2 regions of the Agromyces arachidis genome follow, and region 2 is predicted to be linked to the other one. Evidence: predicted binding sites of a transcription regulator. Region 2 holds the regulator's gene; the other holds the start of a gene.
What was found. Region 2 encodes HrcA, which represses chaperone genes, less so after heat shock. Its sites were predicted from a motif close to TTNGCACTCGNNNNNNNCGAGTGCNAA; they were not measured.
Positions count from the first base shown of each region.

Region 1: a site for HrcA is predicted at 1,796-1,822, ahead of groES (co-chaperone GroES). Genes of this name have one in related genera too.

Region 1 is NZ_JBRBDK010000005.1:220,973-225,227, forward strand. Features, by position in the region: gene ACUY4T_RS09245 (DUF4190 domain-containing protein) at 1-100, shown strand, start outside; gene ACUY4T_RS09250 (hypothetical protein) at 112-552, shown strand; gene ACUY4T_RS09255 (class I SAM-dependent methyltransferase) at 578-1,765, opposite strand; gene groES (co-chaperone GroES) at 1,898-2,194, shown strand; gene rarD (EamA family transporter RarD) at 2,325-3,275, shown strand; gene ACUY4T_RS09270 (ABC transporter substrate-binding protein) at 3,561-4,255, shown strand, end outside.
Region 2 is NZ_JBRBDK010000008.1:63,373-67,627, forward strand. Features, by position in the region: gene ACUY4T_RS11590 (16S rRNA (uracil(1498)-N(3))-methyltransferase) at 1-700, opposite strand, end outside; gene dnaJ (molecular chaperone DnaJ) at 720-1,820, opposite strand; gene hrcA (heat-inducible transcriptional repressor HrcA) at 1,882-2,901, opposite strand; gene ACUY4T_RS11605 (DUF4870 domain-containing protein) at 3,109-3,501, shown strand; gene ACUY4T_RS11610 (DUF4870 domain-containing protein) at 3,766-4,101, shown strand; gene hemW (radical SAM family heme chaperone HemW) at 4,102-4,255, opposite strand, start outside.

The DNA.
Region 1 (4,255 bases), on a different contig from region 2:
CACCGGCATCGTCCTCGGCTTCGTGGGCGTCGCCATCGCGGTGATCTCGATCGTCGCCTGGGCCGCGCTGTTCAGCCTGAGCGAGACCAGCTACTACTGAGGGCCGGCGGCGTGAGCGACCAGCGGATGCCCCCCGAGGGCGAGCACCGGGCCGACCGGCCGCGGGTCGGCTCGTCCGACCCCGGGCCGCCGCGCGAGTTCGAGGCGCCGTACGACACCGCGGAGCTGCACGGACTGCCCACCGGGCAGCTGCTCGCGGTCGGTCGCCCCGAGCCGGCCCCGGAGTACGACGCCGACGACGACGAGCAGCGGCGCGTCTGGAGCCGGCTCGCGGCGGCCCTCGGCGTCGTCGGCGCGATCGCCTCGCTGTTCGTGGGATGGATGCTGCCGGTGTCCGTGGCCGCGATCGTGTTCGGCGTGCTCGGCCTGCGCCGCGAGGAGCACGCACGCATCCCGGCGTTCATCGGGATCGGCACGGGGATCACCGGCCTGGTGTTCTCCGGCGTGTGGATCGGGTACTACGCCATCGTCTTCGGCGCACTGCCCCGCTGAGCCGGCCCCCGCGCGCGGCCGCCGTTCAGAGGCGCTCCACGAGGAGGGCCACGTGGCGCCCCTCCTCGCGGGTGAGCACGACGGTGGCCGACGTCTCGCCCTTGAGCTTCAGTCGGGTGCGCAGGGCTGCCGGGTCGACGTCCACGCCGCGCTTCTTGATCTCGAGCGTGCCGACCCCGCGCGAGCGCAGCGCCTGCCGCAGGTGGCGCTCGTCGGCCGGCAGGCGGTCGACCACCCGGAAGCCGCGCGCGAAGGGCGTGTCGAACTCCCGATCCGCCGTCATGTAGGCGATCCCGTCGCTCAGCATCCACGCGCCGTTCGCGCGGGCGAGGTCTCCGATGAGGCGTGCGCGGATGACGGCGCCGTCCGGTTCGTAGAGGTAGTCCCCTAGCGGGCCCACCGGGGCGTCCTCGCTGTCGGCCGGCGCCACGAGCTCGTGCGCCGCATCGCCGCGGATCACGAGGGCGGCGCGCCCGACGCCCGGGCGGGCCAGCAGGCCGGTCCAGACGGCCAGCTCGACCACGTCCCCGTCGACCGAGACCCACTGGGCCTCGGTGCCCTCCGGCACGAGGTCCCGGTCCGTGCCCGGTCCGAGCTTCACGCCCACCGGCATCCGCTCGGCCAGGCCGAACGCGAAGTCGAGCGACGGGGTGTAGTCGCCGGCGTCGGCCAGGCGCCGCGTCGTCCCGCCGGACGTGCTGCGCCGCGCGGGGTCGAGCCAGGCGGCGTCGATCCCGCCCAGCGAGACCTCCTCGGCCATCGAGTGCAGCACGCTGACCCGGGGGAAGGGCGTGAGGTTGAAGGAGGCGATGGCCGCGGTGACCTCGTCGGCGTCGGCGGCGGTCACCTCGAGGTCCATCGCGGCGAAGGCGAGTGCGTCGCCGCCGATCCCGCAGCCGAGGTCGGCGACGTGCCGGAGCCCGGCGCGTGCGTAGCGGCCGGCGTGGAGGGCTGCGACGCGGAGCCGGGTCGCCTGCTCGAGGCCGGCCTCGGTGAAGAGCATGCGGTCGGCGAACTCGCCGAACTTCGACCTGGCCCTCGCGCGGAGCCGGGACTGGGTCAGCACGGCGGCCACGAGCCCGGGGGAGTGGCCCTGCGCGCGCAGGTCGGCGACGAGCTTCACGACGTCGGCGCGGGCGGTCCACGGGGGCAGCGAATCGAGCAGGTCGAGCCCCTCGGGCGAGAGCAGTTCGACGAGCTCGGCGCGTTCCACCCGGCCACGCTAGCACCCGCGGCATGGCGGTTGGCACTCACGTTGCACGAGTGCCAGAACCCCCCTAGACTCTGGTTAGCACTCTCGTTCAGAGGCTGCTAACCCCAGTCTTCGTCAAGAAAGAGGTCAACCGTGTCGGTTTCCATCAAGCCGCTCGAGGATCGCATCGTCATCAAGCAGGTCGAGGCCGAGCAGACCACCGCTTCCGGCCTGGTCATCCCCGACACCGCCAAGGAGAAGCCCCAGGAGGGCGAGGTCGTGGCGGTCGGCCCGGGTCGCATCGACGACAACGGCAACCGCGTCCCGCTCGACGTGGCCGTCGGCGACAAGGTGATCTACTCCAAGTACGGCGGTACCGAGGTCAAGTTCGGCGGCGAGGACTACCTCGTGCTGTCGGCCCGCGACGTGCTCGCGGTCGTCGTCCGCTAGTCGGTACGCACGCTTCGAAGCGGCCCGGATGCCACACGGCATCCGGGCCGCTTCGCGTCTGTCGGGATCTGCACGGAATGCGGCAGTCGCGCGCCGACGAGCGGCCGGAGGCCGAGCGTAGGCTGGTCCGGTGACCAGCACTCCCACCGTCGCCGACGCCCGACCGCAGCGCGCGGGACTCAGTCGCAGCGGCCTCGCCTACGCGGTCTCCGCATACGGCCTGTGGGGCTTCCTCCCCATCTACTTCCTCGCCCTCGCGCCCACGGGGCCCGTCGAGATCGTCGCCTGGCGCATCCTCCTGTCGCTGGTCTTCTGTGCGCTCCTGATCGTGCTCACGCGCTCCTGGCGCTCCTTCCGGGCGCTCCTGCGAGACCGCCGGGTGGTGCTCACCATGGGGGCGGCGGGCGTCCTCATCTTCGTCAACTGGCTGACCTACGTCTTCGCGACGCTCAACGGCCAGGTGGTCGAAGCGGCGCTCGGATACTTCATCAACCCGATCGTCACGGTCTTCCTCGGCGTCTTCGTGCTGCGCGAGCGGTTGAACGCCACCCAGTGGACCGCCGTCGGCATCTCGATCGTCGCGGTGGTCGTGCTGGCGGTCGGGTACGGGCAGCTGCCGTGGATCGCGCTCGTCCTCGCCTTCAGCTTCGGCTTCTACGGCCTGATCAAGAAGCGCGTCGGCCATCGCGTCGACGCGGTGTCCGGGCTCACGCTCGAGACGGCGTGGCTCGCGCCGTTCGCGGCGGTGCTGCTGGTGCTCGTCGGGGCGAGCGGCGCGCTGTCGATGGGCTCGCTCGGCGCGTGGCACACCGTGCTCCTGCTGTCGGCGGGCGCGGTGACCGCCGTGCCGCTCCTGCTGTTCGCCGCCGCGTCGCGGCGGCTCCCGCTCACGTACATGGGCTTCATCCAGTACTTCGCCCCGTTCATCCAGTTCCTCGTGGGCGTGGTCGTCCTGCGCGAGCCGATGCCGCTGGAGCGCTGGATCGGGTTCGGGCTCGTCTGGCTCGCGCTCGCGGTGCTCACGTTCGACCTGCTGCGGGGGGCTCGCGCCACGCGACGAGCTGCGCTCGAGCCGGTCTGAACGCCGCGCCGCGAGCGGGTCCGGTCGTTCGGACCCCCCGTCCGGGGGTGCCGGAGGGGCGGATCGGGTCGGTGGGACGGTGCGGGATCCGTGCGCGAATCGGCCGGTGGACGCCATATTCGTGCGTGCGACGGCGAGCGGATGCCGCGGCGGCCGCCATCGGGAGGGTGTTACCGGGTTGTGATCGGATCTCCTTGTTTCCACATGGGCCGGGCAATACTGTCGAGACCATCGGCGTCGCCAGACGCCGGAATGTGTCCCATTCCTTCAGTCCCAAGGAGCAACATGAGCGTATTCGCGAAGGCCAGGTCCTCGCGCTCGGGTCGCGCAGCTTGGACGGGCATCGCCATCGCCGGCGTGAGCGCCCTCCTCCTGACCGCGTGCAGCACGGGTGCCGACACCGAGCCCGAGGAGTCGGAGGCCCCGGCCGAGACCGGCGACGCCCAGCCCATCGAGGCGGGCGAGCGCGACCTCACCCTCAAGGTCGGTACGATCCTGCCGCAGTCCGGCGCGCTCGCGTTCCTCGGCCCGCCCGAGGAGGCGGGTGTGGCGCTCGCCGCGCAGGACATCAACGACGCCGACATGGGCATCCAGGTCGAGGTCGTCTACCGCGACTCGGGTGACACCACCACCGACACCGCGACCGTCTCGGTCACCGACCTCCTCTCGCAGGACGTCTCGGCGATCATCGGCGCCGCCTCGTCGGGTGTCTCCAAGACCGTCATCGACCAGATCGTCGCCGCCGGCGTCGTGCAGTTCTCGCCGGCCAACACGTCGGCCGACTTCACCGAGTACGACGACAACAACCTGTACTGGCGCACGGCTCCGTCCGACGTCCTGCAGGGCGAGGTGCTCGGCAACCTGATCGCCGAGGACGGCAACGCCACGCTCGGCCTGATCGTGCTGAACGACGCCTACGGCACCGGTCTCGCGCAGTTCACGCGCGAGGCGTTCGAGGCCGCGGGCGGCGAGGTCGTCGC
Region 2 (4,255 bases):
TCGCCGCAGGCCCGGCGGTCGAGGTGCGCAGCACCGACTCGCCGAGCCGCACCGGCTCGCCGCCCGCCTCCACCAGCCGCTCGATCTCGGCCGGGTCCATACCGCCCTCCGGCCCGACCACGAGCGCGAGGTCGCGACCGTCGTGACGGATGCCGCCGAGCGGGGTCTCGGCGCCCGGCACGAGCAGCAGCATCCGCTCGCCCTGCAGTCGCGCCGGGAGCTCGCGCGTCGCTGCGACGGGCTCGACCGATGGAATCCGCGACCTGATCGACTGCTTGACCGCCTCGCGGACGATCGCAGTCCAGCGGGCCCGCCCCTTCTCTGCCTTCGGTCCCTCCCAGCGCGACACCGAGCGCCTGGCCGACCACGGCACGATCCGGTCGACGCCGAGTTCGGTCGCGGCCTGCACGGCAAGCTCGTCGCGGTCGCCCTTCGCGAGCGCCTGCACGAGGGTGAGCCGCGGCGACGGCTCGGGCTCGTCGCGCACCGCGTCGACCACCAGTTCGAGCCGGCGCGGCTCGGCCGCGGTGACCGTTCCGGAGACGATCCGTCCCCGGCCGTCGCCGACCGCCGCGCGCTCGCCGACGCGCACGCGCGCGACCGTCACCGCGTGCCGCGCTTCATCGCCCGCGAGCACGACCTCGTCCCCGGCGGCGACGCCGTCGAGGTCGAGGTCCTCGTCGAGGTAGAGGCTGCTCATCGCGGCATCCGAGCCTGCGTCACCCGAGGAACCGGTCGCGCAGCCGCGCGAACAGGCCCTGCTGGAAGTGCCCGAGCTGGGGCGGCTGCGCCTTGCGCTGCTTGGCGAGCTGCTGCACGAGCTCGCGCTCCTTGTGGCTGAGCTTGGTCGGCGTGACGACGTGCACCGCGACCTTGAGGTCGCCGCGGCCTGCGCCGCGCAGGTGCGTGATGCCCCGGTCTCGCACGGTCAGGATCTCGCCGGACTGCACGCCGGGCTTCAGCTCGAGGTCGACGTCGCCGTCGAGCGCCGCCACCTTCGCCGTCGTGCCGAGGACCGCGTCGGTCATCTGCACCTCGAGGGTGCACAGGAGGTCGTCGCCGTTGCGGCTGAACACCTCGTGGTTCTTCACCTTGACCTCGAGGTAGAGGTCGCCGTTGGGTCCGCCGGCGGGGCCGGCCTCGCCGGAGCCCGGCATCTGCAGCCGGACGCCGGTGTCGACGCCGGCCGGGACGTCGACCGAGACGGTGCGCCGGGCGCGGACGCGGCCCTGCCCCTGGCAGGTGGCGCACGGCGTGGCGATGATCGTGCCGTAGCCGCGGCACGAGCCGCACGGGCTCGAGGTCATCACGTTGCCGAGGAGCGAGCGGACGGCGCGCTGGATGTGCCCGGTGCCGCCGCAGATGTCGCACGTGACTGGCGAGGTCCCGGGCTGGCAGCACGAGCCGTGGCAGGTCTCGCAGGTCACCGCGGTGTCGACCTCGATGTCGCGGTGCGTGCCGAAGATCACGTCCTCGAGGCCGACCTCGAGCCGGATCAGCGCGTCCTGGCCCCGCTCGCGACGTGAACGGGGGCCGCGGCTGGCCTGCCCGGCGCCGAAGAACGTCTCGAAGATGTCGCCGAAGCCGCCGAAGCCGGCGCCGTTGAACCCGCCCTGTCCGCCGCCGAGGTCGTACTGCTGACGCTGCTTCGGGTCGGACAGCACGTCGTACGCGTGCGTGACCTGCTTGAAGCGCTCGGACGCCTCGGCGCCGGGGTTCACGTCGGGGTGCAGTTCGCGGGCGAGGCGGCGGTACGCCTTCTTGATCTCGTCGGGGCTGGCGTCGCGGGAGACGCCGAGGACCTCGTAGTGGTCTGCCACGGAGGCGGATTCCTTTCGATTGCCGGTGACGGATGCCGCCGCTCGGGCGGCTCCGCGCGGGTCAGTTCTCGCCGAGCGTTCGCGAGAGGTACCGGGCCACCGCGCGTACGGCGGCCATGCTCTGTGAGTAGTCCATGCGGGTCGGACCGACGATCCCCAGTCGCGACACGTCGCGCCCCGGGATCTCGAACGCGCTCGACACGACGGAGGTCTCGCCGAGCCCGTAGGCCGCGTTCTCGCGGCCGATGCGCACGGCGAGGGGCTCGTCGGCGTTCATCTCGCCGAAGAGCCGGAGGATCACGACCTGCTCCTCGATCGCCTCGATGACGCCGAGGATGTTGCCGGCGAAGTCCTGCTCGGTGCGGACGAGGTTCGCGGCGCCGGCGACGACCAGCCGATCGCTCCGGGTCAGCTTCGCCTGGTCGGCGAGCGTCGCCGCGAGGGTGCGGAGCACCTCGGCGTGGGCGCGGTCGGCGTCGGCGGTCTCGTGGGACAGCGCGGCCGCGGCATCCGTCATCGTGAGCCCTGCGGCGACCTCGTTGAGGCGGTTGCGGAGCCGGTGCAGCGTCTCCTCGTCGACCGGCTGGTCGAGCTCGGCGAGCCGCTGCTCGACCTGGCCCGAGTCCGAGATGAGGATGCAGAGCACCCGGGTCGGCGCGAGCGAGACCAGCTCGACGTGGCGCACGCGGGCGCGGGTGAAGCTGGGGTACTGCACGACGGCGAGCTGGCGGGTCAGCTGGGAGACCAGGCGCACCGTCCGTGCGAGCAGCTCGTCGAGGTCGTTCGACTCGCCGAGGAAGGTCTCGATCGCGTGCCGCTGGGCGGTGGTGAGGGGCCGGATGTCGGCGAGCTGATCGACGAAGACCCGGTAGCCCTTGTCGGTGGGGATGCGCCCCGACGAGGTGTGCGGGGCCGCGATGAGCTCCTCCTCCTCGAGCAGGGCCATGTCGTTGCGGATGGTCGCCGCCGACACGCCGAAGTGGTGGCGCTCGACGATGGTCTTGGATCCGACCGGCTCGCGCGAGGCGACGTAGTCCTGCACGATCGCGCGGAGGACGGCGAGACTGCGTTCCGAGACCATGACCCTCGCTTCCCTCCACGACCGACCGTCCCGCGGACCCGGCTTAGCACTCGGTTCGCGTGACTGCCAATCCTACCGCGAGATTCCTCCACGCCACCGTTGCCGGGCCGCGCCCCTCGGCAGTAGCGTGTGCATCGCCACGGGCGATCGCCCCCGCGCGGGCGGACGACCACGGCATCCCCCTCAACCCGAAAGGCCTCGTCCCGCATGACCGACCCCACGCCCCAGCCCGCTCCCCAGCCCGCCGCGCCGCTCTCGCACGAGCAGGACGTCCAGTGGGGCTCGTTCGCCCACCTCGGCGGCATCCTCGGCATCCTGCCGTCGCTCATCATCTGGCTCGTCTTCAAGGACCGCGGCTCGTTCACGAACACCGAGGCGAAGGAGGCGCTGAACTTCCAGATCACCCTGACCCTGGCCACGGTGGCCCTCTGGATCGTCGTGACCATCCTCACGGTCGTCACCTTCGGCGTCGGCGCCGTGCTCGGCATCCTGCTGTACGTGCCGTGGATCCTCGGCGTCGTCTTCTCGGTGATCGCGTTCCTGCAGGCCAAGGAGGGCCGCCACTACCGCTACCCCTTCGCACTGCGACTCATCAAGTAGTCGCCGGCGACCCGCGACGCGCCGGTCCGAGACCCCTCGACCGGCGCGTCGCCCTGTGCCAGCATGAGGAAACGCCTCGCGACACGGCGTGCGACCGACCAAGGAGCCAGCATCATGTCCGACGCACCACCTCCCACACCGCCCAACCCGCCGAGCACGCCGCCTCCGGGCGACGCCGCTCCCCCGCCGCCTCCGCCTCCCCCTCCCGGCGGGACGCCCCCGCCGCCCCCGCCCGCGGGCGGACCCGCCGGCGCGGCCCAGGAGATGAGCCCGCCCGACCAGCGGCTGTGGGCCACCCTGATCCACATCGGCGGCGCGATCTTCGCATTCTGGCCTTCTCTGATCGGTTACCTGGTGTTGAAGGACCGCGGGGCCTTCGTGCGGAATCACTCGGCCACCGCGTTGAACTTCCAGTTGACAATGCTCATTGCCGAGGTTGTCGGCTGGATACTGTCGGTCACGGTGATCCTCGCCGTCATCGGCGTCCCGCTGCTGGTTGCCGTGTACATCGTCCGCATCGTGTTCAGCATCATCGCAGCGGTGACCGCGAACAAGGGCGAACCGTACACCTACCCGCTCGCAATCAAGTTCGTGAGCTGATCACTCCTCGAGCAGGCGCCGCACGACGGCGTCGGCCAGCAGACGCCCTCGCCGGGTCAGCGTGAGTCGCCCGGCGAGGGCGTTCTTCGCGTCCACGAGGCCGTCGGCGATCAGTCCGGCGACCGCGTGCCGGCCGGCGGTGCGCAGCGACGCG